One region of the Alteromonas sp. 14N.309.X.WAT.G.H12 genome, then DNA from elsewhere that is predicted to be linked to it. Evidence: predicted binding sites of a transcription regulator. Region 1 holds the regulator's gene; the other holds the start of a gene.
What was found. Region 1 encodes ArgR, which controls arginine synthesis, uptake and breakdown. Its sites were predicted from a motif close to ANTGAATANNTATTCANT; they were not measured.

Region 2: gltA (citrate synthase) is a predicted target of ArgR. The motif match lies at 1,601-1,618, and genes of this name have one in related genera.

Annotation. Positions count from the first base shown of each region.
Region 1 covers NZ_JBAHZB010000011.1:14,140-18,344, forward strand. Annotated here, with positions in the region: gene V5298_RS05920 (flavodoxin domain-containing protein) at 1-1,067, shown strand, start outside; gene mdh (malate dehydrogenase) at 1,135-2,073, opposite strand; gene argR (transcriptional regulator ArgR) at 2,298-2,762, shown strand; gene V5298_RS05935 (TonB-dependent receptor) at 3,311-4,205, shown strand, end outside.
Region 2 covers NZ_JBAHZB010000079.1:5,183-9,387, forward strand. Annotated here, with positions in the region: gene sdhA (succinate dehydrogenase flavoprotein subunit) at 1-449, opposite strand, end outside; gene sdhD (succinate dehydrogenase, hydrophobic membrane anchor protein) at 460-807, opposite strand; gene sdhC (succinate dehydrogenase, cytochrome b556 subunit) at 801-1,175, opposite strand; gene gltA (citrate synthase) at 1,853-3,133, shown strand; gene V5298_RS15660 (DUF3429 domain-containing protein) at 3,163-3,612, shown strand; gene V5298_RS15665 (phosphomannomutase CpsG) at 3,667-4,205, opposite strand, start outside.

The DNA of each region.
Region 1 (4,205 bases):
TCGGTGACAGTCATTATCCCCACTTCTGTGCTTTTGGCGAACAGCTGTATCAATTACTTGAAAAACACGGTGCAACGGCGGGTGCAGCCCTTACCCGGCTGGATCATGCCAAAGGAGAAACAGGCAAAAGTGCCGTTTTCTTTGCCACAGGAACATCGAACAATTTTATTTTAGACAATCGTACCCAATTAAATAAAACCTCCGAAACCCCGCTGTTCGAACTTTCTTTTTTCAGTGACCGGATGTCATGGGAAGCGGGGGATATTCTCGATATATTACCAGCAAACAGCGAACTGGAAGTTACCCGCTGGTTGCACAACCACAATATTAGCCCCGATTTAGAATTTGACTTTGAAAATCAAGCCTGGACTGCCAAGCGCTGGCTTACCTATCGGCAGCTTAATTCACCGCAAACCGACACATCGCCGGTGGCTAGCTTAACGGCCCTTCCCCTTAACGCAACTCGCAGTTATACCATTGCGTCGATACCTGAAGAAAAACAGCTAAAGCTGATTGTTCGTCAGCACAAACTGGATAACGGTAAACTGGGATTAGGCTCTGGCTGGCTAACGCACTATGTGACTGTCGCAGAGCAAGTCAAAGGAAAAATAAAACCTAACCCCGCCTGCCACATTCCTGCGCTGACTTCGCCATTGTTGCTTATTGGCGCCGGAAGCGGTTTGGCCGGCATACGTGCACAGCTGAGCAAATTCACTCAACCTGCTTTAGCCATTAAGCCAAGCCGTATTTGGCTACTCTATGGCGAGCGTTATCCAGACAAAGACGATGTTCTTGAACAAACCTTAGATACCCCGATTAAATCCAGCACAATTCGGGTGGATAAGGTTTTCTCTCGCTGTCCTAATCAGCCCCAATACGTGCAAGACAAGCTCGTGCAATCGGCAAAGGACGTAAAAGCCTTAGTCGACGCTGGAGGGCAAATTTATGTATGCGGCAGTTATGAAGGAATGGGAGAAGGCGTACATGGCGCGCTATTAGCTATCCTGGGTGAAGAAAAAGTACAATTTCTCATCGATACGCAACGTTATCATCGCGACATTTACTAGCGAACATAAGTACAAATACAAAAAAGCCGGCTTATAAAAAGCCGGCTTTTGATTCAATAGACTTCGCTTAACCGTTTACGAACTCAACACCAATTTTGATGTCGCCACGTAAACCTTCCAGCATGTCATCTTTTGCTTTCTGTTCGAAGGCGCTTAGGTCACCGTAAGGCAGAATTTCTTCTACACCATTTGGTCCTAAACGAACAGGGTGAGAGAAGAAGGCAGCATCATCGCTGTCGTCAGTTTGTACGTAAGTGTACTCAACCACATTCTCACCTTGCATCGCTGCAACTAAAGACAGACAGAAACGGGCAGCCGCTTGTCCCATAGAAAGGGTTGCAGAACCGCCACCGGCTTTAGCTTCAACCACTTCGGTACCTGCATTTTGAATGCGAGTTGTCAGGCTAGCCACTTCGTCATCGGTGAAAGACACACCTTCAACCTGTGATAACAGAGGCAGGATCGTTGTACCAGAGTGACCACCGATAACAGGAACGTGAACACTAGCAACGTCCAGTCCTTTTAAATCAGCAACAAAGGTTTCTGCACGAATAACGTCAAGGGTTGTTACACCGAACAATTTGTTCTTATCGTAAACCCCTTTTGCTTTCAGTGTTTCAGCTGCAATAGCAACCGTGGTATTTACTGGGTTAGTAATTACACCGATACAAGCAGAAGGACAATGATCAGCCACACCTTCGATAAGGGCTTTCACAATACCTGCGTTGATATTGAACAAGTCTGAACGATCCATACCAGGCTTGCGAGGTACACCCGCCGGGATCAGAACTACGTCACAACCTGTCAGTGCTCCGCCCAAGTCATCTTTACCATGACCGGTAACTTTCACCGCTGTGGGTATGTGGCTCAGGTCTACTGCAACACCTGGAACAACGGGCGCAACATCGTACAATGCCAATTCAGAACCAGCAGGCAATTGTGTTTTCAACAACAATGACAACGCTTGACCAATACCACCGGCAGCACCTAACACGGCTACTTTCATACCATTTCTCCTATGGATATTTACTTGTCAAATAAACGGAGCGTCACACTAAAACAACGCTCGGCAAAACTCAATGGCCCAATCCTCATCTTATGTGAATATCGGGCATTCACTGAAAAATTATGCAATATCATGAATTAATATGCACTAACATTGCTTAAGCGAGTGGGCTACGGCACAATATTAGCGTAAGTCTTTACTAACACCAATTACGACAGGAAATTATGGCCAATTTAAAACAAGAAAAATTGATCAAAGCCTTTAAAGAAATCCTAAAAGCGGAAAGCTTCGGTTCTCAAGGTGAAATTGTAGAAGCGCTAAAATCTCAGGCTTTTGACAATATCAGCCAGTCAAAAGTGTCTCGCATGCTCAGTAAGTTTGGCGCAGTACGCACACGAAACGCTCGCGGCGATATGGTTTATTGCCTACCACCTGAACTAGGAATGCCTACGGCAAAAAGCCCACTAAAACAACTTGTCCTAGACATTGTACACAATAATGTGATGGTTATCATAAGAACCAGCCCTGGCGCAGCACAACTTATCGCAAGATTACTGGATTCATTGAGTCAAAAAGATGGCGTATTAGGCACCATCGCCGGGGACGATACCATATTTATTGCACCGGCTGATGTCACGCACATTGAAGAATTAAGACAACGTGTTGAAGATTTATTCGAAAATGTTTAATTTCTATCAAAAATCAAATTTTATAATAATTAAAAATCGCCCAATTAAATTTAAAAAAGCACAAAAAAAAGCCGCCATATAAAATATGGCGGCTAAAACTAAATCGTACCAAGGAGATACAAATTAGAAACACACGCTGCTAATCTAGCAAATTAACTTTAAGGTTTGTGAAAACTAACGTAAAGTTAGTGCAAACTTCCTCTAAACCTGCATCATACCCTGCGCTCTACTCTCCCTCACACACCACTATACATCTTTAACTTTAAGGAAAAGCTTTTTACATTTATTCAAAATAAATATAGATTTTAAAAAAACAACATCGCGAACAAAAAACAAACAACCCAAAACCCATTCACTGTAAATAGTTCCTATAGCAATGTAATTTTTCGGTAAATACGGCTTAATTCGTGCAAATTTCAATAAATGTAAATTGCCAAACATCCCGATGAAGTGCTTAATTCCCCCGACCGGATACATCCGTAAAAAATAAATACAACAAACGAAGATGAATTTTTTATTTAATATCACCTTCAAGACAGGGGACTCTAATGTTTAAGAACAAACGACTTAGTTTGGCAGTAAAACGCAGTATGTTACTTGCGGGTACCGCAAGTATGCTAACCACACCTCTAGCCTTTGCACAAAGCGCTGATGAGGAAGAAGCTGCACCAATTGAAAAAATCGAAGTAACAGGTTCACGTATTAAGCGTACCGATTTAGAATCGGTATCCCCGGTTACGGTAATCACTGCAGAATCTATCGAGTTATCCGGTGATACGTCCGTAGCAGAAGTATTACGTAATTCTTCTATCAACACCTTTGGTTCCTACCGTGGCCAATCAGGTTATGGCTCTGGTGCATCGGCATCCAGCGAAGTTAACCTGCGTGGTTTAGGCTCTGGTGCCACCTTGGTACTTTTAGATGGCAGACGCTTACCGGGTTTAGGCTATGACGGTGGTTCATCGTCAGATATGTCCATGATCCCTATGTCTATCGTAGAGCGCATTGAAATATTACGCGACGGTGCATCGGCCATCTATGGTTCAGATGCGGTGGCAGGTGTAATTAACATCATCACCAAAAAAAGCTTTGATGGTGTGGAATTAGGCTATACCTTTGAAGATCCAGGTGTAGACGGCGGTGATTCTAACCGATATAACTTTGCAGCAGGTTTAACCAACGATAAAGGCAGCATTGTCTTCGTTGCCGAACATGAAAATACCCAGGAAGTCACCGATGCCGCTGTGGTGGGTGAAGATGTTGGCTATTCTACTTACAGCCCCGTTGCTAACTTCTATGATAGCGACACCGACAGTTACTATTACAACAGTGACCTTTGTGAAGACATCGATGATACAGTAGATACCGGTGATCGCTGTGGTTATTACTATGGTAACTCCACCTGGTTATATGGGGCCACTGAGAAAAACTCCATCATGACCA
Region 2 (4,205 bases), on a different contig from region 1:
TAAAGCAGGTGTAACAATGCGTGACCTGTACGGTCGGCAGCTGCCGCTGTACGTGCTGCTTGTTCACCGCCAAAATTTCTTGACTGACCACCGAAAGGACGTTGATACACTTTTCCGTTTTCAAAACGGGAAAATGGCAAGCCCATATTTTCCATTTCTATAATGGCTTCGGGTCCCGTCTTACACATGTATTCAATGGCATCTTGGTCACCAATGTAATCAGACCCTTTAACGGTGTCATACATGTGCCATTCCCAGTTATCTTCGTGGGAATTACCCAACGCAACCGTAATTCCGCCCTGAGCAGAAACAGTATGAGAACGAGTAGGAAATACTTTTGATAACAAAGCACAGGATTGACCTGACTGGGAGATCTGTAATGCTGCACGCATGCCTGCGCCACCAGCACCAATTACTACAGCGTCAAATTCATGTACTGGTAAATTCATATTATTCATTTTAGATACCCCACAAAACAAACAAACCAACTACTACGTAAACTAACGCAGTCAGGTTAAGGGCGAACTGTAAAACCGCGCGTAATCCTGGTGATTTCACGTAATCAGTTAAGACTTGCCATAATCCCACGCGAACGTGAAACAACACAGCAACCAAGGTTACGAAAGTAAATACCTTCATTCCAAGACCAGAGAACAAACCATGCCACACTGCGTAGGTTAGTTCGTCTGTAGAAATAAAAAACCACGCCATAAACAAAGAGAATGCAGTGATGATGGCTGCGGTGGTGCGAAGCGTGACGAAATCCTGTACGCCATTTCGTTTCATACTTGCCTGGTTGGTTACCATAATACGACTCCCAGTACGACGGTCAGTACGATCCACAATGCCATGATGGCACGGGCGCTGTTATTACCTGACTCAAGTTCTTCCCAATGCCCCATATCCATAATTACATGACGGATACCGCCAAGAATGTGATAGGTCAGTGCAGAGGCTGTTCCGATAGCGATGAGCTTTCCAATAACTCCATCCATAATTGTTTGCACGTTTGCAAATCCTTCTGGCGATGAAACAGAAACTGCCCATGCCCAAATGACAAACAAGAGTGCGAAAAACATGGCTACGCCGGTAATGCGATGGAGAATTGAAGAAACAGCAGAGGGAGGAAATTTAATTGTATTGAGGTCTAAATTTACTGGTCTTTGCTTTTTCACAATTTATGCCTGTTTGATCCGTAGGGATAAGAATTACCCGTTGTTTTTATGTCCTGACAAAGTAATTCAGTTATTTTACCTGTTAATTATCTCGTCCGTTGAGTTTGTTAACAACTTGTGAATTATATGTTACTCGAACAACATTGTGATTTAATGTTAATTCGAGCAGCGCTGAGTATATCCAGCGCATTGTACAATTACAATTTTTTGTACCGTATTAGGACTTTAGTCTTATAGCGTCCACAGTGGTAAGAATACAACATTATAATTACCACATTCAGAAGATGACAGAGGTATTTTCACGAAACAGAAATGAGCCGTCGTGCTACACCCCACATCGTTACTGGGTTACAACAGCATAACAGTTTCCCTATTGGAATCGAATGTAATAAAAATTTATAAGGTATGTATTTGTCACGGGTGTAATTGCATATAAATTTTACTAAAGTTAACTATGAAAAATTCAAATAATCTAATTACCTAAGAAGAAAACAGCGTCGTACCCTACTGTAATTAACGCGTATCTGATAAAATCGACGAGAATATTTATTATGCAATTATGCAATTAAATTGACTTTCCCCTGCATAATAAAGTAAAACTACGCCACTTTTTACAACAAACTCATCCAATTTGTGGTGAGTACGTTGCCAAAGAAACTTTTCTGAGGAGAGCATATATGGCAGATCAGAAGGCCATTCTGAAAGCCGGTGATATAGAAATCGAATTACCGATTTTGTCCGGTACCGAAGGTCAAGATGTAATTGATGTACGTTCATTAGGTGCCCACGGGTATTTCACTTTCGATCCAGGCTTCATGGCCACCGGATCTTGCGAATCGTCCATCACTTATATCGACGGTGCAAAAGGTGTATTACTTCATCGCGGTTATCCCATCGAAGAGTTGGCACGAGACGCATCTTATCTCGAAGTGTGCTACATGCTCCTTAACGGTGAAGCACCTACGAACGAAGAATATGATGAGTTCCGCGAAACAATAACTCGCCATACTATGGTACATGAGCAAATTAACATGTTCTTCCATGGTTTCCGTAATGACGCACACCCCATGGCTATGCTTTGCGGTACCGTTGGCGCGATGTCTTCGTTCTATCATAGTGACCTAGACGTTTCTAATCCTGAACAGCGTATTCGTAGTGCCCATCGTCTTATTGCAAAAATGCCTACTCTCGTAGCCATGTGCTATAAGTACAACATTGGCCAGCCCTTCGTTTATCCCCGAAATGATTTAAGCTACGCAGGTAACTTCCTGAACATGATGTTCTCCGTGCCGGCTGAAGAGTATAAAATCAGTCCTGCGGTTGAGCGTGCGATGGATCGTATCTTTACGCTGCACGCAGACCATGAACAAAACGCTTCCACTTCTACAGTAAGATTAGCGGGTTCTTCAGGTGCTAACCCTTACGCATGTATTGCGGCGGGTGTTGCGTCTTTATGGGGCCCTGCTCACGGTGGTGCAAACGAAGCTTGCTTAAACATGCTAGAAGAGATCGGCAGTGTTGATCGTATTCCAGAGTTTATCGAGCGTGCGAAGGACAAAAATGACCCCTTCCGTCTTATGGGCTTTGGGCATCGTGTTTATAAAAACTATGATCCCCGTGCCACAGTAATGCGTGATAGCTGCTACGAAGTATTAAAAGAATTGGATGTCAAAGATCCCCTTCTCGACGTAGCAATGGAACTGGAACGTATTGCCTTAAGCGATGATTATTTCTCTGAGAAAAAATTATTCCCTAACGTTGATTTTTACTCTGGTATCATTCTTAAAGCCATTGGTATTCCTACCAATATGTTTACCTGTATTTTCGCATTGTCACGTACCGTAGGCTGGATTTCACACTGGCACGAAATGATGAGCGACAAAGGCCAGAAAATTGGTCGTCCTCGTCAGTTATACACCGGTCACAGCAAGCGTAAATTTACACCGCTGGATAAATAATTGCTAAATCCATGATAAAATAGCGCCTTATGGCGCTATTTTTTTTGGAGATGTTTATGCCCTACGCGGTGGTTTGGTTAGGTGCTGCAGGCCTGATCCCTTTTATACTCTTACCCATGATTGGCGCTTTAGATTGGCTCCCCCTCGTTACCAGCGCCCGATACTTTACCCAGTATTCTGCGGTACTGCTGTCTTTTTTTGGTGGCATTTATTGGTGGGACGCACTTTCTAAGCGCGATTATGGCGTCCAGTTATATATCGCCATGCTACCAACCCTTATTGGCTGGTTATGTCTGGTTTTAGCCGGACATCCTTTTGTATTGGGGCTACTTTCTTTGTGTTATCTCGGTGTGCTTTATTACGATAAACAGTGCTTAAGTCTCAGCAAAGAAGAAATTGTGAGTTATATAATATTACGCATGGCATTAACCACAGTGGTGGTATTAAGTCATGCCTGGATGATTTTTTTACTTTTCTAAAAAAAAGCCTCTTTATTTTTAAAAAAAGAGGCTTTTTTATTTAAATATCAAGGCTTATTCATCACGTATTAACGCCACAAGTTCTGCCGTTTTTGTTTCCATTAATTGCATATCGCCCTTTGCTTCTACATTGAGACGAATAACCGGTTCGGTATTAGATTTCCGTAAATTAAACCGCCAATTGGCAAACTCATAACCAATCCCATCGGTATGATCAACCACAAGAGCATCCCCTTCATACTTGGCCTTAATGCGTGCAATGGCGGCATCAGCATCTTTTAACACGCTATTAATTTCACCCGAGGATGGAAAAGCGCTGATTCGCGCATCCACCATGGCTGACAGCGATTGCTCCCGTGTCGACATCAGTTCAGCGACTAACAACCAAGGGATCATCCCCGAATCACAATAAGCAAAATCACGGAAATAATGGTGTGCACTCATTTCGCCACCGTACACCGCATCTTCTTTGCGCATACGCTCTTTAATAAATGCGTGGCCGGTTTTAGACTTAATGGGTGTGCCACCGGCTTGCTTGATAATATCTTCGGTATTCCAAAAAACCCGGGGATCGTAAATAATCTTTGCCTCTG